Regions from separate parts of the Arthrobacter sp. yr096 genome, predicted to be linked through region 2. Evidence: riboswitches for the same ligand, from Rfam matches in the RefSeq annotation. Region 2 holds a riboswitch; each other region holds the start of a gene.

Region 1 (9,728 bases), on a different contig from region 2:
CCGGACAATGAACCCACCACCCACAGAGAAGAACGTCGCCTCCCGCAGCACGTTCCCCTCCGCGTCAGAGACAGCAAACTTCATCCCGTTCGTATGCCGCGGCAACACCGTCAACGGGTGCAGGATCATGTCTTCCAGGGCGTAGTCGAGGAGCACGCCGCCAGCCAGGTTGAGCTTCCCTGTGTCAGCAATGGAAGCCAGCCGCTCCTCCACCTCATCCGGCAGGATCTTCTCGGGTTCAAACCCTTCGAGCCCCAGCAGGACAGCAGTGAAGGTCCCATGCCCCTTACCTGTCGCGGCCAAGGAGCCATAGAGATCAACCCGTAAGGCGGCGACGGAATCGAGCACACCGGAATCACGTAGCTCAGCAGCAAACACCGCCCCAGCACGCATCGGCCCCACAGTATGCGAACTCGACGGACCAATACCCACAGAGAACAGATCGAAAACACCAACAGCCATGGCCGGGATCCCTTTCAGGGAAGAGTGAAACAAGAAAAAGAATGTGGGGCCGGGCCAATTCCCGAGCCAAGGCAGGCCCAGCCCCCGGAGGTCCCAGTGCGAACCTCCAACCCGGTTTTTATGTGCGGCATTCGTTCCCAGCAAATGCCGCACCCGGGTAGATCAAAAAACGTGAGCCCTTCGCAACGGTCGAGCCGTCAGGTCCACCCGGGCCCTCGGGCCCCAGCCCTTGAGCCGACCACCCATTTCGGGGCTTCGCTGCCAAACATGCCGTGCGCACGGCACACCCAGCAGGGAACCCCCGAATCGGCCACAAGAAGACACCTTCGAACCGAGCGCGCGGAGGATGCCAGCTCCGACGGGCCACCCAAGAGGCTCAGCCCAGGTTCGCAACCCCCGGGTAGAGCGGGTGCGCCGCAGCTAGAACCTCGACGCGGTGACGCAGCCCGGAAAGGTCCGCGTCGGCGTCGGCGATCAATGCCTCAGCGATGATGTCCGCAACCTCGCGGAAGGCCGCTTCTCCGAAGCCGCGTGTGGCAAGCGCCGGGGTGCCGATCCGGAGGCCGGAGGTGACCATGGGCGGGCGCGGGTCGAAGGGGACGGCGTTGCGGTTGACGGTAATGTCGATCGCGGCGAGGCGGTCCTCAGCCTGCTGGCCATCGAGTTCGCAGTCACGCAGGTCAACCAGGACCAGGTGCACATCGGTGCCGCCGGAGACAACGGAGATGCCTTTGGCGGCAACGTCGGGCTGAACCAGTCGCTCGGCGAGGATATGAGAGCCCGCCAGGACACGCTCCTGACGCTCACGGAACTCCTCGGAGGCAGCGATCTTGAACGCGACTGCCTTCCCGGCGATCACGTGCTCCAGCGGTCCGCCCTGCTGGCCCGGGAAGACGGCCGAGTTGATCTTCTTGGCGATGTCGGCGTCATTGGACAAGATGATGCCGCCGCGCGGACCGGCGAGGGTCTTGTGCGTGGTGGACGTTGTCACATGCGCGTGCGGGACCGGCGACGGGTGCAGCCCGGCAGCCACCAGGCCGGCGAAGTGGGCCATGTCCACCATGAGGTAAGCGCCAACGGAGTCGGCAATCCGGCGGAATTCAGCGAAGTCCAGCTGCCGCGCGTAGGCGGACCAGCCAGCCACGATCAGTGCCGGTTTGTGCTCCTGCGCCAAGCGCTCCACTTCGGCCATGTCCACCGTGTGGGTGTCCTCGCGGACTCCGTAGGGCACCACGTTGTAGAGCTTGCCGGAGAAGTTGATCCGCATGCCATGGGTGAGGTGCCCGCCGTGGGCCAGGTTCAGGCCCATGATGGTATCGCCCGGCTTGATGAGTGCGTGCATCACCGAGGCATTGGCCTGCGCACCCGAGTGCGGCTGGACGTTCGCGTACTCGGCACCGAACAGTTCCTTGATGCGGTCGATGGCCAGCTGCTCGATCACGTCTACGTGCTCGCAGCCGCCGTAGTAGCGCTTGCCCGGGTAACCCTCGGCGTACTTGTTGGTCAGCACCGATCCTTGGGCCTGCATCACGGCGACGGCTGTGTGGTTCTCGGACGCGATCATTTCCAGGCCGTCGCGCTGGCGACCCAGTTCGTCGTCGATCTTCGCAGCGATCTCGGGGTCCAGCTCGGACAGCTGGGCATCCAGCGACGCCGACACCACCTGCTGGTAGTCAGTCACAGATACCGGGTTCACAGCTCTCCACCATTCGTTGCAGCGTATTCTTCGGCCGACATGAGCGGCCCTTCTTCCGTGGCGGCCACCTTGAACAGCCAGCCGGCACCGTAGGGATCGTTGTTGATGAGCGCGGGATCGGTGACGACGGCGTCGTTGATCTCGGTCACCTCACCGGTCACCGGCGAGTACAGGTCTGAGACCGACTTCGTCGATTCCACCTCGCCACAGGTCTCCCCCGCGGTGACGGTGGAACCAACCTCGGGCAGGTCCACGTACACAATGTCGCCCAGGGCATCAGCGGCCACCGCGGAAATCCCGATTCCCACCGGCCCGTCCCCATCGACGGCAACCCACTCGTGCTCAGCCGAGTACTTCAATTCAGCAACTACCTTGCTCATAAGATTCCTTCTCTCACTAACTGAAAACTTTCAAGATCACCCGCGGCAGGTTGACAAATCAACCAGCGCTTAGGGGTGGGCGTCCAAGGGAGCATCGCGTCCGCCCAGCGGGCGCTAATGCGACCGAGCCCGCAGAGGAGGTCGGCTCCGCCGGGCTTCGATGAGTCACCGGCCACTCCCGCCGGGCTATTTTTGGCGCTTGTAGAACGGCAGCTGCACGACTTCGAACGGCTCGGCCTTGCCGCGGAGGTCGACGTCCACGATGGTGCCCGGTTCGGAATGCTCGACGTCGACATACGCCAAGGCGATCGGGTAACCGAGCGTCGGGCTTGGCTGGCCGGAGGTGACTTCACCGATCAGGGAGCCGTCCTTGAGGACCGAGTAGTGGGCGCGGGCGGCGCGGCGTCCGGCGCCTTTGAGGCCCACGAGCTTCTGGCCGAGAGTGGATCCGACGCCGGCGGCCTTGATGGCTGTCAGTGCATCGCGGCCGATGAAGTCGCTTTCCTTGGCGAGGGAAACCACCGGGCCCAACCCTGCAGCGTAGGCGTTGACGTGGCGGGAAAGCTCGTTGCCGTAGAGGGGCATCCCGGCTTCCAGTCGCAGGGAGTCGCGGGCAGCGAGTCCGGCCGGGATGAGACCGTGGCCGTCGCCGGCGTCGAGCAGCGCTTCCCAAAGGCCAGCAGCATCGACGTTGGGGAGGTAGATCTCGAAGCCGTCCTCGCCGGTGTATCCGGTGCGGGCGAGCAGCAAATCCTGACCGTTGATGGAGACCTCAACCGCTGCGTAGTACTTCAGTTCGGTGACCAGCGCGTGCTGTTCGGCCGGGACCAGAGCAAGCAGGATCGCTTCAGCGTTCGGACCCTGCACTGCGATCAGCGAGGTCTCGGCCGACGCGTCTTCCACCACGACGTCGAACCCGGCAGAACGGTCCTTCAGCGCAGCAGCAACTACCTTCGCGTTCCCCGCGTTGGGCACCACCAGGTACTTGTCCACACCTTCTTCGGGAGAGGGACGGCGGTAGGTAATGAGGTCATCGATGATGCCGCCGTCTGCGTTGCAGATCAGCGAGTACTTGGCTTTGCCCACCGCGATGGCGGACAGTTTGCCCACCAGGGCGTAGTCCAGGAAAGCAGCCGCGTCGGGGCCGGTGACCCAGACTTCGCCCATGTGGGAGAGGTCGAACAGGCCGGCGGTCTTGCGGACCGCGTGGTGCTCGGCGAGCTCGGACTCGTACTTCAGGGGCATCTGCCAGCCGCCGAAATCGGTGAAAGAGGCGCCGGCCTTTTTGTGCTGCTCGTAAAGAGCGGTGTAATTCTCAGACATGTCAGGAGTCCTTAGTTTTCGAAGTCAGCAGTGTTCTCGAATGCCTCGAGGGGCGGGCAGGAGCACACAAGATTCCGGTCACCTGCGGCGCCGTCGATCCTGCCGACCGGCGGGAAGTACTTGTCCTGCTTGAGGTGGTGGACGGGGAACGCTGCCTGCTCACGCGGGTAGTCGCGGTCCCAGCCGGAATTTACGACGGCGGCAGCCGTGTGCGGCGCGTTGCGCAGCGGCGACTTCTCCACAGTGAAATCACCGCTGGCCACCTGCTCGATTTCGGCACGGATGGTGATCATGGCTTCGATGAACCGGTCGATCTCCGCCAGGTCCTCGGACTCGGTGGGCTCCACCATGAGGGTGCCCGCCACCGGGAAGGCCAGCGTGGGGGCGTGGAAGCCGAAGTCGATGAGGCGCTTGGCCACGTCCTCGGCCGTGACACCCGTGCGGGCGGTCAGCTCGCGGAGGTCCAGGATGCATTCGTGGGCTACCAGTCCGCCCTCGCCCGTGTACAAAACCGGGAAGTGCTCATCCAAGCGCGAAGCAACATAATTCGCTGCCAACAAAGCAGACTTGGTGGCTTCCGTCAGCCCTTGGCCACCCATGAGCTTCACGTAAGCCCAGGAAATCGGCAGCACGCCGGCGGAGCCATAACGCGACGCCGAGATGGCCACGCCGCGCCCTTCCTCGTGCGCCGCTTTGTTCGCGTCGCCCGGCATGAACGGAGCCAGGTGTGCCTTCGCAGCAACCGGGCCAACGCCCGGACCGCCGCCACCGTGCGGGATGCAGAAGGTCTTGTGCAGGTTCAGGTGCGAGACATCGCCGCCGAACTTACCCGGCTGGGCAAGACCAACCAGCGCGTTAAGGTTCGCACCGTCAACGTACACCTGGCCGCCGGCTGCGTGGATGGCGTCGCATACCTCGCGCACATCGGCGTCGTACACACCGTGCGTGGACGGGTAAGTGATCATGATGCAGGACAGGACGTCCTTGTTCGCCTCGATCTTGGCCGTCAGATCCGCGTGATCGATGGTTCCGTCAGCAGCCGTAGCCACCACAACAACCTTCATGCCGGCCAGCACTGCTGAGGCAGCATTGGTCCCGTGGGCCGAAGCCGGGATCAGGCAGACAGTGCGCTGCTCGTCGCCACGGGACAGGTGGTAGCCGCGGATCGCCAACAAGCCTGCGAGCTCGCCCTGCGAACCGGCGTTGGGCTGGATGGAGACCTGGTCGTAGCCGGTGATCTCCGTGAGGTCCGCTTCAAGATCCTCGATCAGTTCACGCCAACCCGCCGTCTGGTGGTCAGGAGCGAACGGGTGGATCGAGGCGAACTCCGGCCAGGAAATGGCTTCCATCTCAGCAGTCGCGTTGAGCTTCATGGTGCATGAACCCAACGGGATCATGGTGCGGTCCAGCGCGAGGTCCCGGTCTGACAGCTTGCGGATATAGCGCAACAGCTGCGTCTCGGAACGGTGCGTGTTGAACACCGGGTGCTGCAGGAAATCGGAGGTGCGGACCACGGATGCGGGCAGTTCGAACCCGGAGGCGTCCCCCACTGGACCGGCCCCGAAGGCAACGGCCACTGCGGAGAGGACTTCCGGCGTCGTGGTTTCATCAACCGAAACGCCAACGGTGTCGGCGTCGATCAGCCGCAGGTTGATGCCGCGGGCTTCGGCGGCGGCGATGACCTTGTCCGCCTTGCCGGGAACGCGGACGGTGAGGGTGTCGAAGAAGGCCTCGGACACGAGTTCGCGGCCAGCCTTTTGCAGGGTCGAAGCCAAAACGCGGGCGTGTCCGTGGACTGTTTCGGCGATCGCCTTCAGGCCCTCGGGACCGTGGTACACGGCGTACATCGAGGCGACGATCGCGAGCAGCGCCTGGGCGGTGCAGATGTTGGACGTGGCCTTCTCACGGCGGATGTGCTGCTCACGGGTTTGCAGCGCCAAACGGTAGGCCGGTACGCCGGCGTTGTCCTTGGAAACGCCCACGATGCGGCCCGGAAGCGTGCGCTCCATGCCTTCGCGGACGGCCATGTAGGCAGCGTGCGGGCCGCCGAAGAACAGCGGCACACCGAAACGCTGCGCGGTACCGACGGCGATGTCCGCACCTTGCTCGCCCGGGGGCGTGATGAGGGTGAGCGCCAGCAAATCGGCGGCAACCGTGACCAGGGCACCGCGTTCCTTGGCGTCGGCGATGACTCCGGAGTGGTCAAACACACGGCCCGAAACCCCGGGCTGCTGCAGGACAATACCGTTGATGTCGCCGTCGGGAAGTCCGGCGGACAGGTCCGCAATCTCAACCTCGAAGCCCAGCGCCTCGGCGCGGCCCCTCACAATGGCGATGGTCTGCGGAAGGAGGTCGGCGTCCAGGACGGTCTTGCCGTCCTTCGCCGTCTTGTTCTTGTTGGCCCGGCGCATCAGCAGCACGGCCTCAGCTACGGCCGTGGCTTCATCCAGCAGGGAAGCATTCGCCACGGGGAGTCCGGTGAGGTCCTGCACCATAGTCTGGAAGTTCAGGAGAGCCTCAAGGCGGCCCTGGGAAATTTCGGGCTGGTACGGCGTGTAGGCCGTGTACCAGGCTGGAGCTTCCAGGATGTTGCGGCGGATAACGGGCGGGGTCACGGTGTCGTAGTAGCCCTGGCCGATCATCTGCACGGCGGTCTTGTTCTTGGACGCCAGTTTGCGTAGCTCGGCGAGAACCTGCACCTCGGTGAGGGCATCCTGGAGCTTGAGGGCAGTGTCCTGGCGGATGGAATCGGGGACGGCGACATCCACCAGACCGTCGACAGAGTCGTAGCCGATGGCCTTGAGCATGGTGTCAACGTCGGCTTGGCGACGGGCGCCGATGTGCCGGTCCGCGAAGGCGGTGGGGGTTGATTGAACAGTCAAGAGGAACTCCATGATTCAGGCGCCCAGTGAGCGCCACGATGATGTGGGGTTCCTCCCCGCTCTGTATTGGACCTGAGAGATTCCGCAGGAATGATTGCCTGCTTGCACCGTCGGTGAGCCCGGTTGCCCGGACTGCTTTCCAGAGTTGCCTAACCGCGGCGGTACATGGGCCTGAGAGATTCCTGGGGAGGATTTGCTCCTACGGCGCCTGACTGGATGTACCGGCAGGACTCTCCCGCCGCAGATCAAAAGCGTTGCGTCACCTGAGTGACACGCTTCACACCATAGCGGGTTATTTTGAGAAAGCGCAAGCAAGGTGACGTTACTGCTGCATGGCCTCGTGGATCTGCAACGCGAACCACAGCTGTGCCACGGTTGAGGTTTCACCCATGTCCAGCCCCGTCAGTTCACCGATTTTCCGGATCCGGTAGATGATGGTTTGCCGGTGCGCGAACAGGGCGGCAGCTGTCTTTTGCCACGACCGCTGCGAGTCCAGGTAAGTCCTCAGCGTGACGATGAGATCACCGTCCTGGCCCTGCTCGTAGTCGAAAATCGGTCCCAGGAGACGCCGGACCAGCGCAGTTCCTTCCTCGAAACCCGTGAGCCCAAGCCATGACGGCCCCTCCGCGTACCGGGCCAACCCCAGCTTGTTGGCCCTGGCTGAACCGAGCGCCCAGAGGGACTCCTGCAACGCCCGCTGTATAGCGCCGACGGCCGCCGGCGCACTGATCCCGATCGCGGCGTCAGTTCCTCCGCAATGGACCAGGACGTCGTCGGGCACATCGGCCGGAACCACCACGTGGAGCCTGTTGTTCCGCTTCAAGGACGCCGACGCAACCCCGTGCCGCCACAGTTCGATGTGCACGTCAGCCAGCCCGCCGCCGTCGTCCGCCACGCCGGAAGCGTCCGCTGACATGGTCGCGAGCACGAAGCCCTGGGCCGGCACGTCAAAAGCCGTCAGCCGGCTCTCCATCTCGGCCACACCCAAACGTCCATCCATGGCTTGCATCAGGAACTCGCCGGCCAAGCGGTGGCGGCCTTCCAGCGACAGGACAATGCGCGAGAGCTGCAGTCCCAACACCGTTGCGGCATGAAGAAGTACGACGGCGTCCGGGTGCGGTTCGCTGTTGGGCAGCACCACCAAGAGCGCGTTGGCATGGGTGGGGATGTCCATGGTCAGCACATGCCTGCCGCGGATCCGGTGCCACTGGAAGTTCTTTCCCGCCAGGCCCACCTGCCCGGACAACGGTGCCCACGCATCGGTGAGGAACCCGGGAAGTACCTTGCCGTCGGGATGCCAGGGGTGGAGGCAGCGGCGGTCCACCACGAAGAGTTCCGCGTCGAGTTCGGTTGATAGCCGCTGGACGAGGCTCTGCCAATGGTCCTCGGACGCTCCGGCAGTGCGGAGAAGATCATAAACGCGGGCTGTTTGGCGTAAACGGCGGGACTCTTCGAGCAGCGAAGACTCGGCAACCGAACGGGCTATGGCGATGAACGGCAGCGGATACGGGATGTTGATCAGGGGCAGCGGGAGCCGGTTGCAGGCCTCCAGGAACTCGTCCGTTAGCGGCGGTGCGTGCATCTTTTCACCGATCGCCAGTGCGCTGGCGCCACTGTCCACCAGGGCCTCGGCGAGCGCTACTTGGCCGGCTGCATCAGGGGGAATGGAGAGGCCGTTGGTCATCATGAGCTCCCCGCCGGTGACCCACTCCCACAGCCTGGGTAGGTCCGAGGTGTGCGCCCAGGTGATCCGGTTATCGGCGCCGTCCGCACCGGCAAGGAGGGTGAGGCCCAGCTGTGGCTCGGCAACGAGTTCGGCCACGGTAATTGCCATAGTTGCGCTCCGATTCCTTGCGTTGACGGCGTTCTGGCTGCCGTATCAAGCGACACTTAGACATTCGTCTAAACGCCTCGACCATTTGTAGTCAATGTAGCGCTATCCGCAGTGATCCGCGTCACCAAGAATGGAATTACTTACTTCCCGCTCAACGGCGAGCACCCCTCACCCCAAGGATCCGTCAATGACAACGCACCAGCCCATCGGCCCTGTCGACGCAACCAAAGTCCCCCGGTATGCAGGCCTCGGTACCTTCGCCCGCCTCCCCCAAATCGACCGCGTCCCGGATTACGACATCGCGATCGTCGGCGTCCCGTTCGACGGCGGAACCTCCTTCCGGCCCGGCGCCCGTTTCGGTCCTGCCGCAGTCCGCGAAGCATCCCGCCTCCTCCGTCCCGGCTACCACCCGGAGCTCGACGTTGAGCCTGTGTACGAAGCTCAGGTGGTGGACGCCGGTGACATCGCCTGCACCCCCTACGACATCACCCGGGCTGTCCGGGAGATCGAAGAGCAGGCTTTGCCTTTGATGAGCGAAGACAAGCGCCTCATTTCCATCGGTGGCGACCACACCATCGCGCTGCCCATGCTGAGGGCTTTGAACAAGGTCCATGGCCCGGTTGCGCTGCTGCACTTCGACGCGCACCTGGACACGTGGGACACCTATTTTGATCAGCCCATCACGCACGGCACCATCTTCCGCCGCGCCTTTGAGGAAGGTCTCCTTGTGGAGGACAAGTCGATGCATGTGGGAATCCGCGGACCGGTCTATGATCGCAACGATTTCCTCCGCGACCACGAGTTCGGCTTCCAGATCATCCGTTGCTCGGACCTGGACGTGATCGGCGTTCCGGCGGCCATCCAACGCGTGAAGGACAGGCTGGGAGACACCCCGGTTTACGTCTCCATCGACATCGATGTCCTGGATCCGGCCTTTGCGCCCGGCACAGGCACCCCGGAGATGGGCGGGCTCCACTCCCGGGAACTCCTGGCCCTGCTCCGCGGACTGAACGGCATCAACATCGTGGGCGCCGACGTCGTCGAAGTCGCTCCGGCGTACGACCATGCGGATATCACCACGGTAGCCGCAGCCACTCTGGTCTTCGACCTCCTGGGCCTGATGGTGAACCGCAGCAAGGCCACCACTGTTC
Region 2 (9,728 bases):
TCAGGGACAGGGTTGACGGCATCAGCATGGCGCCGAAGACGCCTAGGCCGGCACGCCCGGCAATCAGCCATTCCGCGGTGGGTGCAAACGCTGTAGCAGCCGACACCGCAGCGAAGCCTGTGCTGCCGATCAGCAGCAGCCGCCGTCGTCCGATTCTGTCGCCCAAGTTACCCATGGACACCAACAACGCTGCCAGTACCAGTGGATACGCGTCAACGATCCACAGGAGTTGCACGCCGCCCACATCCAAGGAGCGGGCGATTTCGGGCAGGGCAAAGGTGAGCGCGGTGTTGTCGACGGCAACCAGCAGCACCGGGAACATCAGGAGTGCCAGGGCCGTCCAGTCGAGCCACGGTGCTGCCTGGCCCACGACGGGACGAGCGGAACGGGGTGCTTGGGTTGAGGACGGCGAGAACATGTCACTAACTGTACCGTCCAGACGGTATAGTTTCAAATGGAACCCCCCAAGCCTTTAGGGAATGATGTACTCATGCCACGAAAACCAGTTGCCCGGGACGCTGTCCTGGATGCCTATGAAGCCCTCCTGATTGAAGTGGGGGAGCGGGCTGCCACGCTGGACGCCGTAGCCAAGCGCGCCGGGGTCTCCAAGGGTGGGCTGCTGTATCACTTCCCCAATAAGGAGTCGCTGATCAGCGCCCTGCTGGAACGCCTGGATGAGTTGGCCCAGGAGGACATCGAACAGATGAAGGCCGCTCCGGACGGCTCCGCTGCGTACTTCATCCGCTCCTCCCTCTGGGCAGGCACTCCCATGGACCGCGCCTTCGTGGCCGCCACCCGCCTGGCCGAAGTGGCCCATGAAGAAACCCGCCGCAGGTTCGCCGGCATCCAGCAGCAGTGGCTGGACGTGCTGGCCGAAGACGTTGGTCCGGAGGTGGCGAAGGCCGTCAGTTACATGGGCGACGGCCTGTACTTCAACGCAATGTTTGAGGGCGGCCAGCAGGATGGGAACGCAAGCCGGGAGGCCGACGTCGACATTCTGCTGGGAGTCCTGGACCGGCTGCGGAAGTAGCTCGTCGTCCATTTGCGGCGGCGCCCGCCGCGTAGGACAATTAACCCTTGTGGCCTGCCCTGAACCGGGTCATACACAACTGAACATTGCCTATGATCTGCGGCGGGAGAGTCCTGCAGGCATGTGATGCAGGCGCCGTAGGAGCAAACCCTCCCCAGGAATCTCTCAGGCCCACGCACCGCCGCGGCGAGGCAACTCTGGAAAGCAGCAGGCGTCCTTGGACGTTGTGCTCACCGACGGTGCAAGCGATGGTTGTCCAACTACGCGCGGAAACTCTCAGGTCCAATACAGAGCGGGGGGGAACCCGAGCCGCTGTGGCGTACCCAAACGCCGCCCAAGTATTGGAGTTCCTTCGTGACGGTAAGTTCTGCCTCCACCACCTTCGTTGATCGGCATATCGGCGCCCGCCGCCAGGCCGACATTGAGACCATGCTCAAGTCCGTCGGGTACGACACCGTTGATTCACTGGTCGACACCGCCGTTCCGAACGACATCCGCCAGGACGTCGCCCTTACGCTGCAAAACGCGCTGAGCGAAGTGGAGGTGCTGGCGGAGCTGCGCAAGCTCGCCTCCAAGAACAAGACCGCCGTCCAGATGATCGGCCAGGGCTACTACGACACCGTCACGCCTCCGGTGATCCGCCGCAACATCCTCGAGTCACCGGCCTGGTACACCGCCTACACCCCGTATCAGCCGGAAATCTCGCAGGGCCGCCTTGAAGCTCTCCTTAATTTCCAGACCATGGTTCAGGACCTCGTCGGGCTTCCGATCGCCAATGCTTCCCTCCTGGACGAAGCAACGGCTGTGGCCGAGGCCGTCCTGATGATGCGCCGCGCCAACAAGAACAAGGCCGCCCAGGACGGCAAGACCGTCCTCGACGCCGACTGCCTGCCGCAGACCATCGCCATCGTGAAGGGCCGCGCCGAAGCTCTCGGCTTCGAAGTTGAAGTCGCCGACCTGTCGCTCGGTCTCCCCGAAGGTGCCATCAACGGCGTCGTCCTGCAGCAGCCGGGTGTCTCCGGCCGCGTATTCGACCACTCAGCCGTGATCGCTGAGGCGAAGGAACGCGGCGCCTTGGTCACCGTTGCGGCCGACCTTTTGTCCCTGACGCTTATCACCCCTCCGGGTGAGCAGGGCGCCGATATCGCTGTTGGTTCCGCGCAGCGCCTGGGCGTTCCGCTGTTCTTCGGCGGCCCGCACGCTGCCTACATGGCGGTCCAGAAGGGTCTGGAGCGTTCCATGCCCGGCCGTCTGGTGGGCGTTTCCAAGGACGACGCCGGTGTCCCCGCCTACCGCTTGGCGCTGCAGACCCGCGAGCAGCACATCCGCCGCGAGAAGGCCACATCCAACATCTGTACCGCGCAGGCGCTGCTCGCCATCGTCGCTTCCATGTACGCCGTCTACCACGGCCCCGAAGGCCTGAAAGCAATTGCCGAAACCGCCCACAGCCACGCACGGACCCTCGCAGCGTCCCTGAAGGCTGCCGGCGTCGAGGTCCTCCACGGCTCCTTCTTCGACACCATCACCGTCCGCGTTCCCGGCAAGGCCGCGGAGATCGTCGCCGCTGCCGAAGCAAAGGGCATCAACCTTCGCGGCATCGACGCTGACACTGTGGGTATCTCGGTTGATGAAACCACGACGACGGCGGTAGTCGCCGACGTCGCAGCGGTCTTTGGCGCTTCGGTGGCCGAAGCCGCTGAAGGCTTTGCGCTGGAGTCCTCCGTGGAGCGCTCGAGTGACTTCATGCAGCACCCGGTGTTCAACACGCACCGCTCCGAGACCCAGCTCTTGCGTTACATCCGCAAGCTCTCCGACCGTGACCTCGCGCTGGACCGCACCATGATCCCGTTGGGTTCGTGCACCATGAAGCTCAACGCCACGGCCGAAATGGAAGCCATCTCCTGGCCGGAGTTCGCCTCCATCCACCCGTTCGCTCCGGATTCGCAGACCGCAGGCTGGCGTGAACTGATCAAGGACCTCGAAGCCCAGCTGACCGAGATCACCGGCTACGACCAAGTCTCCATCCAGCCCAACGCCGGTTCCCAGGGTGAGCTTGCAGGCCTGCTGGCCATCCGCGGCTACCACCTGTCCCGTGGCGACGAGCAGCGCAACGTCTGCTTGATCCCTGCTTCAGCCCACGGCACCAACGCGGCCTCAGCAGTGCTCGCCGGCATGAAGGTTGTTGTAGTGGCCACCGCACCCGATGGCACCATCGACCACGTTGACCTCAAGAACAAGATCGAAGCCCACCGGGATGCCCTCTCGGCCATCATGATCACCTACCCGTCCACGCACGGTGTCTACGACGCCGACGTCCGCGAAGTCTGCGATGCCATCCACGAGGCCGGCGGCCAGGTGTACATCGACGGTGCCAACCTCAATGCACTCGTCGGGCTGGCACAGCCGGGTAAGTTCGGCGGCGACGTGTCCCACCTGAACCTGCACAAGACCTTCTGCATCCCGCACGGCGGCGGCGGTCCGGGCGTTGGCCCGGTCGCAGCCAAGGCACACCTCGCGCCGTTCATGCCCGGCGATGCGGCATCCTGGACCGAAGGCAACGACGTCCCCATTTCGGCTTCCCGTTTCGGTTCCGCCGGCGTGCTGCCGATCTCTTGGGCCTACGTGAAGCTCATGGGCGGGCAGGGGCTCACCGAAGCCACTAAGTCTGCGTTGCTCGCTGCTAACTACATCGCTTCCCGCCTCAACGATCACTTCCCGGTGCTCTACACCGGCGAAGGCGGACTGGTGGCACACGAGTGCATCCTGGACCTTCGCGAGCTGACGGCCAAGACCGGCGTCACCGCTGAAGACGTTGCCAAGCGCCTCATCGACTTTGGCTTCCACGCGCCCACGCTGGCTTTCCCGGTGGCGGGCACCTTGATGGTGGAGCCCACCGAGTCCGAAGACCTCGTGGAGATCGACCGCTTCATCGAAGCCATGATCACCATCCGCAAGGAAATCGACCAGGTGGCCAACGGCGACTTTGCCGTGGAGAACTCGCCGCTGCGCCGCGCACCCCACACGGCTGCCGCCGTCGTAAGTTCCGATTGGGACCGCGCGTACCCGCGAGAGCAGGCCGCCTTCCCGGTCCACCACCTCAAGCAGGACAAGTACTTCCCGCCCGTTGGCCGCATCGACGGCGCAGCCGGAGACCGCAATCTGGTCTGCTCCTGCCCTCCGATCGAAGACTTCGAAAACTAAGGACTGGTCATGACTGAGAACCACACCGCTCTTTACGAAGAGCACAAGAAGCTCGGCGCGTCCTTCACCGACTTCGGTGGCTGGCAGATGCCCCTCAAGTACTCCTCGGAGTTGGCTGAGCACCACGCCGTCCGCAAGACCGCCGGCCTGTTCGACCTCTCCCACATGGGCGAAGTCTGGGTCAGCGGTCCCGAGGCTGCCGCATTCCTCGACTACGCACTGGTGGGCAAGATCTCCGCCATGGCCATCGGTAAAGCCAAGTACTCGCTGATCTGCCAGGAAGACGGCGGCATCATCGACGACCTCATCACGTACCGTCGCCCCTCCACCGAAGAAGGCACTGACAAGTTCCTGGTGGTGCCGAACGCTGGCAATGCTGCCGTTGTTGCCGCAGCGCTGTTGGAGCGCGCGGCTGGTTTCGACGTCGTGGTGGAAGACGCTTCCGCGGAGACCTCGCTGATCGCCGTTCAGGGGCCCCTCTCGGAAGCAATCCTCCTTCGCCTTGTCCCGGCCGGGCAGCACGCACTGGTCACCGAACTGAAGTACTACGCGGCGGTTGACGTCCCGTTCACGTTCGACGGCGGCACTCAAGACCTGCTGCTGGCCCGCACCGGGTACACCGGCGAAGACGGCTTCGAAATCTTCGTGGCCAACGAATCCGCAGCAGCCCTGTGGCAGGCCATTGCCGACGCCGCAGAAGAGGGCGAGCTGATCCCGGCCGGGCTGGCATCGCGCGATTCCCTGCGGCTGGAAGCCGGTATGCCCCTCTACGGCAACGAACTCTCCCGCGAAGGCAACCCCTTCGATGCAGGGCTGGGACCCGTGGTGGCGCTGTCCAAGGAAGGCGACTTCGTGGGCAAGGACGCACTCGCTGCCCTGAAGGCTGACGGCGCTGGTGCCACCAGCGGGCGCAAGCTCGTTGGCCTCAAAGGCCTCGGCCGCCGTGCCGGACGCGGCCACTACCCGGTCCTCAAGGACGGCGCAGTGGTTGGCGAAGTCACGTCCGGTCAGCCCAGCCCCACGCTCGGCTACCCGGTAGCGTTGGCGTATGTCGACGTCGAATTTGCCGAGCAGGGGACTGCGCTGGACATTGACCTGCGGGGTAAGAGCGAGCCGTTCGAAGTCGTCGCACTGCCGTTCTACAAGCGCCAAAAGTAGGTTCTGGGTTTTCGAGCCTGGCGACCTCTGCATGCTCCCCACCGTCCCCCTCGCCTCGCAAGCTCGGCCAGGGAACCCGGACGGCGTGGCCCCCGTCGCATGTGCGCCCGCTAAGCGGACGCGATGCTCCCTTGGACGCATGCTGCCGGTCGCCAGGCTCGAATCCTATTGCCCTTCGGCGCTTCGTGAACGGCTAAGGTGCTGGGGTAGTGACCACCTGCCGACGGTGATCCTGCCCCACGCCCTCGAATCAGCCACGCTCACGGCCCAGACGCGACACAATTAGATGTAGCCACTACACGTAAAGGAATCAGAATGCCCAAAGTAGCGCCCGAACTTCAGTACTCCGACGAGCACGAGTGGGTTTCACGCGGAGACGGGAACTCCGTGTCCGTTGGTATCTCCGAAGTTGCCACCGACGCACTGGGTGACATCGTGTACGTTGACCTTCCCGAGGTCGGTTCGACTGTCACAGCAGGCGAGACCTGCGGCGAAGTTGAGTCCACCAAGTCCGTTTCGGACCTGTACTCGCCGGTTACTGGTGAGGTCACCGAAATCAACGACGCCGTTGTATCCGACCCCGCCCTGATCAACAACGATCCTTACGGCGCTGGCTGGCTGTTCAAGGTCGCCGCTGAGTCCGAGGGCCCCTTGCTCTCGGCCGAGGAGTACGCCTCCAAGAATGGCGGAGACCTCTCCTAACTCCCTGCGCCCGAGTCCATTTCGGGGGTTCGCTGCTGGATGTGCCGTGCGCACGGCATGCTTGGCAGGGAATCCCCGAATCGGGGAATGGCATCCGTTCCATCGGGCCACCCACGCACTCACACTGTGGCGTAGCGTGTTTGTAGAACTGAATAGTATTGCGACGCCGGGTTGCCGCCTTTGGGGGCCATCCGGCGTCGTGCTTCGGTCGACTACCGCCACAAGCGGTGGAGGCCATCCGGCAGGACCATCTGCCGGACCGTTTCAAGCTGTATTAAGGGATCCCGGCCATGGCTGTTGGTGTTTTCGATCTTTTCTCCGTGGGCATTGGTCCGTCGAGTTCGCATACTGTGGGGCCGATGCGTGCTGGGGCGGTGTTTGCTGGTGAGTTGAAGGACGCTGGTGTCCTGGGCTCGGTTGCGTCGTTGCGGGTTGATTTGTATGGGTCGTTGGCCGCGACGGGCCGTGGGCATGGGACCATGACGGCTACCTTGCTGGGCTTGGAGGGGTATCACCCCGAGCTGATCCTTCCCGATGAAGTGGAGGAGCGGTTGGCCGCGATCGCGGAGACGGGTGTGCTGAATCTTGCGGGTGCGTCCGGTGAGGGTGTGGAGCTGCCCTACGCGGTGGAGGATATGATCCTGCACCCGTTGACGGTGTTGCCGCGGCATACGAACGGGATGAAGTTTGCTGTCTCTGACGCGGAGGGGAATGTGTTGCGGGAGGCGACGTTCTTTTCGGTGGGTGGCGGGTTCATTGTCCGGGAGGGCGAGGAGGACGCGGCCCGGGAGGAGCTTGAGGAGTCGAAGAAGGAGTTGCCGTTGCCGTTCAGGACGGCGGCGGAGTTGTTGGGCCGGTGCGCGTCCAAGGGTTTGGGGATTTCCGACATCATGTTCATCAACGAGCGTGCCAGCAGGTCTGAGGAGGAGATCCGTGATGGTCTTCTGCATATCTGGTCGGTGATGGAGGCCTGTGTTGAGACCTCGTTGAAGCGTGAAGGCGTGCTGCCGGGTGGGTTGAAGGTCCGTCGTCGTGCTCCTGACTGGTTGGAGCGGCTCCTGAAGGAGGACAAGGACCGGAACGATCCGAAGTACTGGCAGGAGTGGGTGAACCTGATCGCTCTGGCGGTGAACGAGGAGAACGCGACTGGTGGCCGGGTGGTGACGGCTCCGACCAATGGTGCTGCGGGGATTATTCCGGCGGTGTTGTATTACGCGTTGAATTATGCGCCGGGGATGGACAAGGCCACCCAGGCGGACCGGGATGATGTGGTGGTGAAGTTCCTGCTCGCTGCCGGTGCTGTGGGGGTGTTGTATAAGGAGCAGGCGTCCATTTCGGGTGCTGAGGTGGGGTGTCAGGGTGAGGTGGGTTCGGCGTCGTCGATGGCTGCTGCTGGTTTGGCTGAGGTGATGGGTGGTACGCCGGGTCAGGTGGAGAACGCTGCGGAGATCGCGATGGAACATAACCTGGGGCTCACGTGTGATCCGATTGGCGGGTTGGTGCAGATTCCGTGTATTGAGCGGAACGCGATCGCGGCGGCGAAGGCGATCAACGCGGCGAAGATGGCGTTGTGGGGGGACGGGACGCACCGGGTCTCCCTCGATGAGGTGATCGTGACCATGCGCGAGACGGGCAAGGACATGTCCCATAAGTACAAGGAAACCGCGATGGGCGGCCTGGCCGTCAACGTCGTCGAATGCTGAGTCTTTTTACTGTCAGTCCCTAGTGCCATGCTGTATCCATGAGCGGGGGATACGACAGGGATTTTTTGCGGGCACGCCTTGAGCTGCCCAGTCCGTCGGTAACGACGATTCTGTTGGACTACATCCACTTTTCCGTGCGTTTCCGGGCTGCCCGGAAGCTCGCGGCGATCGTGGGCGTCAACATCAGTGGCGCGGAACTGAACCCCCTGGCACGTGAGGGAACCTGGCATTTCGATGACAGGATCCCCAAAGAACAGCAGGCGGGCCCGGACGTCTACAAGAACAACGCCTTCGATCGCGGGCACTTGGTACGGCGTCTGGATCCGGTCTGGGGTGATGCGGCAACCGCCAAGAAAGCCAACCAGGACACCTTTGCTTTCACCAATGCTGCGCCGCAAGTGGACGACTTCAACCAGGGCAAGGAGCTGTGGGTGGGGCTGGAGGACCACGTGCTGGGACACGCCGATGCCCACGACGCCAAGCTCAGTGTCTTCACCGGCCCGGTCTTCCTCGATGATGATCAGCCCTACCGTGGCGTCCAGATTCCGCGGAAGTTCTGGAAGATTGCGGCGTGGACCAACGATGCCAAGCTTGCCGCCGTCGGGTTCGTCCTGGACCAATCGCCGTTGCTGGGCAAGGTTGACCTCAAGAAGGCCATTACGGAGCGACTCTTGGAAGGCGAACCGCCGCCACTGGGACCATTCCGGACGTTCCAGGTTCCCATTGGGCAGATCGCCGACCTCACGGGATTGAGTCTCAGCAGGCTCACCAACGCGGACCGCCTCGTCAGCGGCCAGCGCGAACTCGGCAAGCAGCCCAAAGCGATTCAACTGGAGAGCACGGACCAGATCCGTTTGTAAACCGTCCACGAGGGTGCCCGGCGGCTCCCCAACGCGCCGATTTTTCCTGGCCCGATAGACTTGGAACTGCATGTCCGCATGCGCACTACGCTTTTGAACACTGCACCAAAACCCTGAGATTGGACACGGCCACCTTGCGAGAATTTACCGCCCGCTTTGCCACCGCCGAGGAAATCGATAACTGGGACAAGCACGTCACGGCGAATCCGAATGGCGGCAACATGCTGCAGTCGGATGCCTACGCGGCAGTCAAGGACGGAAACGGCTGGCTGGTCCGGCGGCTCGTCGTCGAGACTCAGGAGTACTCCAGCTACAACCTGCTCCTGGAGAAGAAGTTCCCTGTGCTGGGTCGGCTCTGGTATCTGATCAAGGGGCCGGACGTCGCAGATGTCAGTGATATTCAGCCTGCCCTCAAAGCAGTCGCCGCGCTGGCTCGCGAGAAGAAGATGAACGTCTTCAGCATCAAGATCGAACCTGATGTAGTGGAGTCTGCCGAGGCAACGTCCCAGTTGACGGCCGCCGGATTGGTGAAAGCCCCCAACATCCAGTCCAACGATTCCACGGCGCTGCTGGACATATCGGCGCCGGCCAATGAAGTCCTCCGCAGCATTTCTTCCCGTGCCCGCAACGCAGTCCGCAGGGCTGAGCGTGAAGGCTGCGAGGTAAGGCAGGCAGAGCCGGGCGAGGACAGCTACCGCAAGCTCTATTCCCTCATGCAGAACACCATGAACGCCAAGGGTGCCATGCCGCTGCGGAGCTACGAGTACTACTCCACGTTCTGGGAAGAATTCTGCAGCCGCGGGCAGGGCCATTTCTTCTTTGTCTACGAGGACGGCGCACCCAGCGTTGGTGCTTTCGTCATCAACTACGGCTCCAAAGCCACGTACAAGGACGGCGGGTCAACCCAGAACCGTCAGCAGTACGGCGACTCTCATCTGGTCCAATGGGCGGCCATCCAGCGTATGCAGGAATTGGGGTGCGTGGAATACGACTTCTGCGGAACACCGCCGGCTGCAAGGATCAAGGACAAGGCCCACCCGCTCCATGGCCTGGGTTCGTTCAAGACGAGTTTTA
Region 3 (9,728 bases), on a different contig from region 2:
CGTGCGTAGGAGGAGCTGGTGGCGGGCAGACCTTCGGCAGTGCTGGACACCAGCAGGGTGTCGGCGTCGAGCCAGCTGACGTTGCCCTTTGCAGTGGGAAGGTCGAAGCCGCCGTCCACAAAGGTGCGGGATTCGACGTCGAACTCGCGGTGGCGGTCAGCGTCGCCGCCGTCGGGGGAGAGCGAAACCATGGCGAGGCGGTATTCGTTGCCGTCCGAAGGGCGGAGGAATCCTGCGCCGTGGAAAACCCATTCAACACCTTCGGCGGCGGCGAGTTCATCGATGTCCAGCAGCACGTCCCAGACGGGTTCGTCGGAGAGATAGCTGTCCCACGAAGTCCGGCGCCAGAGCCCTTTGGGGTGGTCCTGGTCCTTCCAGAAGTTGTAGTAGTAGTCTCCGCGCTTGTTGACCATGGCGATGCGGTCAGTTGAATCGAGGACCTCCAGGATGCCGGCCTCGACGGCCTCGTACTCGGCATCCTGCAGCAAATCCTCGGTGCGCGCGTTCTGTTCGCGGACCCACGCCAGCTGTTCCTCGCCGTGGATGTCTTCGAGCCATACGTTTTCATCCGTGGGTTCGGGCGCGACGTCCGCTGCGTGGCGCGGCCCGGAGGCCGTCGCGGTGTCATTCCGGCGAAGGGGCGTCTGATCAGCTTCTGTGGTGGTCATGGCCCCATCCAAGCAACAGTGTTCAACGGTAAGCAAGTCACGCAGAAGTTAGGCTTGAGCGTGGCTACATCCCAAACCAACCGTGTTGCCCTGCTGGGGGCAGGCCCTCGGGGCACCAGCGTCCTTGAGCGGTTGCTCGCGAATTGGGCGGCGGAGCGCGTTGAAGGCAGCACGCTGCGTATTGACGTCGTGGACCCTTACCCGGCGGGTTCAGGCCACGTGTGGCAGCCGGAGCAGTCACGCCTCTATTTGATGAACACTCAGTCGTTTTACCCGACGCTTATCCCCGAGGACCCCAGGCTCGCACCGCCGCTGGCGGGTGGTTCGTTCGATCAATGGCGCGAGGCCCGGCGTCGTGATGGCGTGGGACTCAACGACGCCGAAAAGGCAGAGCTGGCGACGCTCGAGTCAGATAACTTCCCCAGCCGTGCGCTCTACGGCCGCTACTTGCGCCAAACCCTGGAAGGGTTGCTGGAACGGCTGCCCGATGGCGTCGAGGTCGCCTTCCACCGGACGCTCGCCGTTGCTGCGCGTCCCGCTGCGGACGGGTTCGACGTCGAACTCGCCAGCGGCGCGACGCTCACCGTCGGTTCCGTGGTCCTGGCGCTGGGCCACATCGAGTCGCGGTTGAATCCCGAGCAGCGGTCCTTTAAGAGGGCGGCCGATGAGCAGGGTTTGCTGTATTTCCCTCCGGCGCCACCGGCGGACGTGAACTGGCAGGGTGTGCCGGACAATGAGCCCGTGCTGGTCCGGGGCATGGGTTTGAATTTCTTCGACGTCATGGGCCAACTCACGGAAGGTCGCGGCGGAAAGTTCGTTGAGGCAGGCTCGCCGGGGGCAGGTGTCCTGGAGTACCGGGCGTCGGGTCGGGAGCCCAGGATTATCGCTGCCTCCCGCCGTGGCACGCCCTACCGGGCCAAGGCAGGGCTGGCAGGCTACTACCCCAGCAGCATCACCATGCGTTACTTGACCGAGGACGCCGTGGACCGGTTCCGGGCGGCCGGAATCCAACCCGGCTTCGATCACGACCTCTGGCCCCTCCTGCACCGCGACGCGCTGTGGGCCTACTATTCCACCCTGGCCCGGTCCCAACCCGCGGCCATCAAGGACCCGGCGCAGTTCCTTGCGGATCTGGAGGACGCCCTCCAACCACATGCGCATACCACCGCGAAATGGGAAAGCGATGTGGGAGACCTTGTTGAAAAGCACGTCGTCGCCTCCCGCCGGCTGAATCTCCGTGGCCTTGCCGCGCCGCTGGCCGGCCGGTCCTTCGCATCCCGGCGTGAGCTGGATGCGGCCATCACGGCGTACCTGGATGATGATGCGCGGCGATCGGCTTTGGGCGAAGCGGACCCCGTCAAGATGGCCATTGGTGCCCTCCATACCGGCCGGGCAATCCTCAAATCCGTGGTGGCTGACGGTGGTATCACCGACGAATCGTGGCTGGCAGGGCTGCGCGGCTGGTTCGAATCCTTCGTCGAAGGTCTGGCCAGCGGGGCGCCTGCGCTGCGTTCGGAACAGCTGGCCGCTTTGGCTCGTGCCGGCGTCGTAAGTTTTGTTGGACCGGACCCGAAATTCAGTGTGGACCGGGGCGCCAAGGTGTTCCGGGCCGTTTCGCCGTGGGTGGATGATGCGCCCGTTGAAGCCCGGACTTTGATTGAGGCGATGTCTCCCGCCAACCGCGTGGGCATCAACCTCTCGCCGTTGCTGGAGCAGCTCATGGCGGACGGGCTGGTGCGAACCAAGATCATGATGGGTGCCGAGGGCACGCCGATGCAGACCACTGGTCTGGATGTTGAACCGCACCCGTACCGGCCCTTGGCGGCCAACGGATCGGTCACCGAAAGAATGTACGTTCTGGGTCTTCAGTTGTCCGCCTCGCAGTGGGGAACAGCCATTGCTGCGGAAGCGAAACCCCGCACCGGGCCAGCCTACGCCAGCGGACAGCGGACCCTCCGCGATGCTGATGAGATTGCCCGTAGCATTCTGGCGCGGTAGCTCCACGGGGTTGCGGACCTGCCCCGCCTTCGTTACTGTGTGAGCTGCATCACCCCGTAGGTGGTGCGCGCTTTTGATCCGCGGCGGGAGAGTCCTGCCGGTACATCCCTTCAGGCGCCGTAGGAGCAAATCCTCCCCAGGAATCTCTCAGGCCCATGTACCGCCGCGACGAGGCAACTCTGGAAAGCAGCCCGGAACGCCGGGCTCACCGAAGGTGCAAGCAGGTCCATGCCTGCGGAAACTCTCAGGTCCATCTACAGAGCGGGGAGGAACCCGAATCTTGTGGCACCCTGTGCCGCCTGAACGATGGAGTTCCTTTGACGATTCAGCGCCCACCTTCCACTGGTAACGATTCACCGCATCTTGAGCGTCAGCTCAGCAACCGCCACATCCAGCTCATCGCCATCGGCGGAGCAATTGGAACAGGCCTCTTCATGGGTTCCGGCAAGACCATTTCCGCGGCCGGACCCTCCGTCATTTTCGTGTACATGATCATCGGCTTCATGCTGTTCTTCGTCATGCGTGCCATGGGCGAACTGCTGTTGTCCAACCTGAACTACAAGTCCTTCAGCGACTTCGCGGCAGACCTCCTGGGTCCTTGGGCCGGCTTCTTCACCGGCTGGACGTATTGGTTCTGCTGGGTGATTACTGGCATCGCGGACGTCATTGCGATCGCCGGCTACTCGCAGGAACTGTGGCCCTCGCTGCCGCTGTGGGTGCCGGGCCTGATCACCATCGGCATCCTTCTGCTCCTGAACCTGGCCACGGTGAAAGCATTCGGGGAGACCGAGTTCTGGTTTGCCCTCATCAAGATCGTGGCCATCGCGGCGCTCATCATCGTTGGCCTGTTCATGATTTTCAGCGGCTTCCAGTCCGAGGCCGGACCGGCCAGCTTCACCAACCTGTGGAGCCATGGCGGTTTCTTCCCCAACGAGTTCATGGGCTTTGTTGCCGGCTTCCAGATTGCCGTCTTCGCCTTCGTGGGCATCGAACTGGTGGGCACCACCGCTGCCGAGGCCAAGGATCCGGAGAAGAACCTGCCCAAGGCCATCAACTCGATTCCCATCCGCGTGCTCCTCTTCTACGTAGGTGCCCTCATCATCCTGATGTCGGTCACCCCTTGGACCCAGTTCGCTGCCGGACACAGCCCCTTCATCGCCATGTTCTCGCTGGCCGGCCTGGGGGCGGCAGCAACCATCGTCAACCTGGTGGTGCTGACGTCCGCCATGTCGTCGGCCAACTCGGGGATTTACTCCACGTCCCGCATGGTGTTCGGACTCGCCCAGGAAGGCGACGCTCCCAAGGTGTTCGGCGCCCTCTCCGGACGCAAAGTACCCCGCAATGCCCTGTTCCTGTCCTGCGTGCTGTTGCTGTCCGGCGTCGTCCTCATGTATGCCGGCCAGGACGTCGGCAAGGCCTTCGACATGGTGACCACGGTGTCTGCTGTGTGCTTCGTCTTCGTGTGGTCGATCATCCTGGCCAGCTATCTGGCTTTCCGGAAGCGTCGCCCGCACCTGCATGATTCTTCGGCGTTCAAGATGCCCGGTGGCGTGGTGATGGTGTGGGTGGTGTTCGCGTTCTTTGCCTTCGTGCTCTGGGCGCTGACCACCCAACCGGACACGTTGACGGCGCTCCTGGCTACGCCAGTGTGGTTCGTGATCCTTGGAGTCGCCTGGCTGATCCTCCGCCGCCGTCCGGCGCACCTGGCGCGGTACGCCGCCTTCCAAGCGGAGCTCAAGCGTGACGCCGACAGGGTCCGGGAGCCGGAACCCGCGAACAAGTAACTGTTCCCCACAGCACAAGCAGGGCCCCTCACGAAGGAACATCGTGAGGGGCCCTGCCCTGTTATGTCACAGTGAGGCTAATTAGCCCCTCAAGCATTTCTGGTACTCCAACCATGCGAAGGCGTACCGCAGCCAGCCCACGATGTCGTACCACTTGGACGGCTTCACCGGGGGAGTGCACTGCGGCGGGTTCGGGCCGCTTTCAGCCACCTTCACCAGGGCCTTCACCACCGTCCCGGATTCGACGGCGGTCAGCACCAGGGTGCCCGTGCCTGCAGAGGCCGCTGCGGGAACCTTGAGGTTCACCGTGGCCGCACCAGCTGTGACCGGGACGGAACCCAGTGCAACAGCCGCGCCCTTGCTGTCTACGAAGACGGCATTGAGCGATGCGTTTACCGGGCTTCCGATGGAGGTCAGGTTGAGCTTGGAGACGGCCAGCGTGATGGACTCTCCGGGCTTGACCTCAGCCGCCGTGGAGTTGGCCACGGCAACGGAACGGCGCGCGAAGTCCGGGGACACGGGCTTGTGCGCCTGCAGGTACTTGATCCACGCGTCGCGGTCCACCAGGCCGGTGTCCTTGGTGTTGCTGCCTTCTTTGAAGACCCGGAAGTTGTCACCGCCGGTAGCAAGGAAGCTGAAGGTGCCGATCCTGTACTGCCTGGCTGGATCAATCACTGCACCGTTGACCCAGATGCCGGTGATCCGGTCACCCGACGGGCGTGCGGCGTCGTAGGTGTAGTTGACGTTCTTGGATAGCCCCAGTTGCTGGTACGGGCGGCTGGGAACGGTGCCGTCCGGGTTGGTCTGCCACTGCTGCTCCAAGAGCGTCTTGACCTGCGCGCCCGTCAGGGACGTGGTCCAGAGGTTGTTCACGAACGGCAGGACCGCGTTGGCCTCGGCGTACGTGATAGTCCCGTCCGGTGCGTAGTAGAGCTCGTTGCGAAGGCCGCCGGGGTTGACGACGCCGATCTCCGCCGCTCCCAGTTCAGGCGCCTTGAGCGTGTCAACCAGAGAGTCCGCCACGAGGTTGCCCAGGGTGGACTCGCTCGCGCGGTCGTCCCGCTTGGGGGCGCCGCCGGCGGGGTCCGGGGTAAAGGCTGTAGTGATATCAGCCGTCACTGCACCCACCGGCTGGTTGCCGATCTCTGCAGCCTGTGCGAGGGCCCTGTCCACGATCGTCTTCACTGCCGCCACCCGCGGGTAGGCAGCAACAAGGCTTTCGGCGGTCTCGGTGGTCCGGTCCACCACGGCGGCCTTGTAGGCAGTCACTGTTTTGCTTGCCGTGTCCACCGTAAGGGTCACGCTGCCCACGTTCTCGCCATAGTTGCCGGTCTGGACGATGGGCCGGGTCTTGCCGGTGGGCTGGCCGATGGCATCAAGAATCGGGGCGTCCCAGGCGTACTCCTTATGGGTGTGCCCGGTGAAGATCGCGGCGACGTCAGGAGTGGTTTGGTTGACGAGCTTTGCGAACGGCCCACCGGCAGCGACTTCCTGCTCCAACGTGGCACCCTCGGGGGTGCCGGAAGCGGCGCCGTCGTGGTTTTCCACAATGATGAGGTCGGCCAGGTTTTCAGCCTTGATCTTCGCGGCCACCCGGTTGATGGCCTCCACAGGATCGCCGAACTCAAGGTCGGTAATTCCGGCCGGGGTTACCAATGACGGAACTTCCTGGGTGACGGTACCGATCACGGCTACCCGCATGCCGTTCATGTCCAGGACCTTGTACTCAGGCAGGACAGGAGTGGTGGTGCCCTTCTGGTAAACGTTGGCACCCAGGTAGGCGAACTTCGCGTTGCTCCCGCCGGCAACAACGCGATCCCGCAGGTCCGCCCAGCCGCCGTCGAACTCGTGGTTGCCCACAGCGGAGGCCTTCAGTTCCAGCGCGTTCAGGACGTCAATGGTGGGCTGGTCCTTCGCCACGGAGGATGCGAACAGCGAAGCGCCGATGTTGTCGCCGGCGGAGATGAAAGCGGTAGCGCCAGGGGCGGCGGCCGCACGGAGCTTCTCCACGGTGCCCGCGAAGAGCACCGTGTTGGAGTCGATCCGGCCATGGAAGTCGTTGATGCCCAGGAACTGCAGGTCAACAGTGGCCGGTGCGTCGGGAGCCAGGTTCAAGCCCACCACCACGGGATCGTGGTCGCTGGCACGGAACTCGTCCGCGGCATAGTAGTTGGTCACATTGTTGTTATACCTGCTGTATTCCAGCGCCACGGACTCCACGGAGTTGATGTTCCAGATGTCGGTTCCGGTCACCACTTTGTGGGCTGCGGGTGAGGCCAGGATGTGGTCCAGGGAACCCACCATGCCACCAAACAGGTAAGAGTGCTTGCCGGTACCCACTTCCAGGTCCGTGTAGCCGGCGCCCGTGAGGACGTTGATGGGATCTTCCTTGGAGTAGGCGTTGAAGTCACCGATCAGGAAGACCTTGTCCGTTCCCTTCGAAGCTTGAAGGTCCTTGGAGAAGGCCAGCAGCGATTCGGTCTGCTTGGTGCGGGCAATGTTCGAGGCGCCCTGACCCTTGTCCGTGTCATCCGGTGTTGCAGCGGAGCCCTTGGACTTGAAGTGGTTCACGATCGCGATGAACTTCTTGTCATCGTTCCCGCCCACCGGCTTGAAAACCTGGGCCAGCGGCTTGCGGGCACTTGCGAAAGCCACGGTGTCGTTGTGGATGATGGACTCGCCCACGGGCTCGGCCACAGCCTTCTTGTAGATGAACGCCGTACGGATCATGTCTTCATCGCTCAACGGGGGAGCGTTTGCGGGGGTCCGCACGTAGTCCCAAACACCAGGCGTCTTGACGTTGAGTGCTTCCACCAGCTTGGACAAGGCGTCGTCGCGGTTCTTCCCGAACTGGGCCGAGTTCTCGATCTCCTCAAGGGAAACGACGTCGGCGCCGGACTTGGTGATGGCGGCCACGATCTTGCTCTGCTGGCGCTCAAAATTCTCTGCGTTGGCAGCGCCGCGGGCGTTGCAGCCCTCCTTGACCGTAATCGGGTTGCCGTCGCGATCGGTGTAGAAGACGCACCCGGCCAGTTGGTCGCCGGTGGTGGGGAAGTAATTCAGCACGTTGAAGGAAGCCAGCTTGAGACTGCCCCCAACGTCAGCGGGACCCTCTGGCCGGGAAGCGGTGAAGCGTGCGGGCTGGACAGTTTCAGCGTTGCTGGGGCTCAGCGCCGTGAGGGGCTGGAACTTCCACGAGTTGTTGCCGTAGCCCAGGATGACATCGGTCCGGAACGTCGCGGGCGAGCCCACGCGAACGGGGTCCGACTGTGTCAGATAGGGCAACTGCTGGGCTTTGGTGGTGGCGTCCTTGAGGAAGTTCGTGGAGGCGCCGTCGTCGAGCTTGATCCCGCGCAGCGCGTTGTCAGCAACCACCGCGGCGTACTCCGGCGAGCCGTAGGAGGCTACCGCCGTCGGCTGAACCAAAGGCGAGGTACCGGCCGCCAGACCGATCTCACCGTACTGGTTCAGGGAGTAGTTGTCCGTGACCGTGAAGTCACCCTGAGGCGCAACGAGCATGCCTTCGAGGCTTTCACGTGCGGCCTCGTTGGCCGGCAAAGTGAACGGGGTGGACTTGACCTCGGGCGCGGCCTCGGTGAGCTTCTTGAACCCGGCAGCCTCGACAGTGAGCTGCGTTTGGTTGGCGAACTCGCTGACAGCACCGGTGAGTTCCACATAGTCGCCTGGCTGGACCGTTCCCGACGTCGTGGGTGAATAGACGAACACAGCGTCCGACGCCGTCCTGGCCGCCCCGGAGGTATCGCCGCCGCTTCCGGGGGTCTGGATGTAGTAACCGTTGAAGCCGCCGGTTGCGTAGACGGCAGTGACCTTGCCGCGTGTTGTCACGGTACTTCCGACGAACGGGCTGGCCGTACCGGTTCCCTGGATTTCGGCGATGGCCTTGACGCCGGGCTCCGGCTCAGGATCGATGGGCGGGGTTACGCCGCCGGACGGTGTGGGGGTGATGGTGGCGCTGAGACTGAAGTCGGCGGCGTTGGAGTCTGTGTCTGCGCCGTTGGTGCGGTTGAGGCTTTTCACGTCCGCGTTGCCCGTCGGTGCCGTGGCAACGGCCGTCTCAAACGTGTTGGAGGTGCCGTATCCCAGGAGGTCGGCGATGGCAGCGTTGCCCGTTACTGAACCTGCAGGGAGCGGCGAAACCGCCGTGCCCTGTTTGGCCAGGATGAGGGTGCCGGTGGTGCCGCTGGGGTTCAGTGTGCCGGTTGCCTGGACATCGGGTGTCGGCAGCGCCGGCGCAGTGGAGGTTCCGCTGTTGGTGGCCCCTTGAACAAGGAAGTAGCCCTTGGCGGGGATGCTTCCGTTCAGGGGCGTGATGCCGGTGGGGGCCGCGGTAGCCGTACCGGAGCGGTACTGCAAAGACCATCCGGCCAGGCTGACCGGCGCGTCCGAGGAGTTGTACAGCTCCACGAACTTGTTCTTGAAGGCGGCGCCGCTGCTGCCACCGCTGAGGTAGGCCTCGTTGATCACCACCGGCGAGGTGCCTGCCAGCGTGGCGGGCTGGTCCGCCGCCATGGCCGGAACAGCTGTCAGCGGGGCTGCGAGCAACCCGGCTGACAGGACTGTTCCCGCTAATAGTTTCCAGTGTTGTTGGTGCATCCGCTCTAACTTTCATTAGGGAGCCCTGTGGGGCCCTGTGGACGACGCCCACTCTCTTGTGAAGTGGACGCTGTTCCGGAAGTTACTCCGGTGTAAACCTGTAGCTGGGGCATAGCTGAACACGATGGAATGAATGGGAGGTGGACCGGTGGTGGCCGCAGGGTTCCGGCAAGGCCGGGGCTACCTGGCCGCGCCCTTAAGTGTTCCGGTGATGGAGGCGCCGGAAGTCCCTCCCGCAAGGCAAACGATCTCGCGGTCCCCGGCCGACCACGTTTCCCGGGAGGGATGGAAATACATCATTTCCAGCACGGATTCATCGAAGGCTTTGCCCACGAACGTGGCGAACTCGGCCACACAGTATTCCTCGGATCGGGTCACCAGGGCGGAGTCGCCGGGGTACGACGAATCCTCCAGGTCCTTGGTGGCAAATGCTTCGAGATCGTGGCCCTGATCGCACGGAATGACGGACACGTTGCGGAATTGCTCACCCTTCGGTTGCGCAATGCAGTCGCCGATTTTCACCTTGAAGACGTCCGCCACTGAAGACTCTGTGGGCTTGCCGGATTCGTCACGTTTGGCATCGCCACTGCTGATGAGGGAGCAACCCGCCAGTGCAATGGACACACAGCACAGCGCAGCGGCAGCCCTCAAGCTTTTTGAAAGG

The links. Region 2 has a riboswitch for glycine ahead of gcvP (aminomethyl-transferring glycine dehydrogenase). Riboswitches for the same ligand answer to the same signal wherever they lie in the genome.
Region 1: it holds a riboswitch for glycine, as region 2 does, so the genes downstream of both, gcvP (aminomethyl-transferring glycine dehydrogenase) here and gcvP (aminomethyl-transferring glycine dehydrogenase) in region 2, are expected to answer to the same signal.
Region 3: it holds a riboswitch for glycine, as region 2 does, so the genes downstream of both, cycA (D-serine/D-alanine/glycine transporter) here and gcvP (aminomethyl-transferring glycine dehydrogenase) in region 2, are expected to answer to the same signal.

What each region holds. Positions count from the first base shown of each region.
Region 1 covers NZ_FNYI01000004.1:942-10,669, forward strand. Annotated here, with positions in the region: gene BMY91_RS10920 (L-serine ammonia-lyase) at 1-462, opposite strand, end outside; gene glyA (serine hydroxymethyltransferase) at 839-2,158, opposite strand; gene gcvH (glycine cleavage system protein GcvH) at 2,155-2,538, opposite strand; gene gcvT (glycine cleavage system aminomethyltransferase GcvT) at 2,725-3,861, opposite strand; gene gcvP (aminomethyl-transferring glycine dehydrogenase) at 3,873-6,743, opposite strand; glycine riboswitch at 6,893-6,991, opposite strand; gene BMY91_RS10945 (PucR family transcriptional regulator) at 7,066-8,577, opposite strand; gene speB (agmatinase) at 8,765-9,728, shown strand, end outside.
Region 2 covers NZ_FNYI01000002.1:614,419-624,146, reverse strand. Annotated here, with positions in the region: gene BMY91_RS07590 (MFS transporter) at 1-418, opposite strand, end outside; gene BMY91_RS07585 (TetR/AcrR family transcriptional regulator) at 491-1,030, shown strand; glycine riboswitch at 1,124-1,221, shown strand; gene gcvP (aminomethyl-transferring glycine dehydrogenase) at 1,385-4,231, shown strand; gene gcvT (glycine cleavage system aminomethyltransferase GcvT) at 4,241-5,389, shown strand; gene gcvH (glycine cleavage system protein GcvH) at 5,705-6,091, shown strand; gene BMY91_RS07565 (L-serine ammonia-lyase) at 6,382-7,794, shown strand; gene BMY91_RS07560 (DNA/RNA non-specific endonuclease) at 7,833-8,654, shown strand; gene BMY91_RS07555 (lipid II:glycine glycyltransferase FemX) at 8,774-9,728, shown strand, end outside.
Region 3 covers NZ_FNYI01000009.1:51,625-61,352, reverse strand. Annotated here, with positions in the region: gene BMY91_RS19600 (prolyl oligopeptidase family serine peptidase) at 1-668, opposite strand, end outside; gene BMY91_RS19595 (FAD/NAD(P)-binding protein) at 729-2,666, shown strand; glycine riboswitch at 2,741-2,839, shown strand; gene cycA (D-serine/D-alanine/glycine transporter) at 2,984-4,450, shown strand; gene BMY91_RS19585 (ExeM/NucH family extracellular endonuclease) at 4,532-9,064, opposite strand; gene BMY91_RS19580 (septum formation family protein) at 9,245-9,688, opposite strand.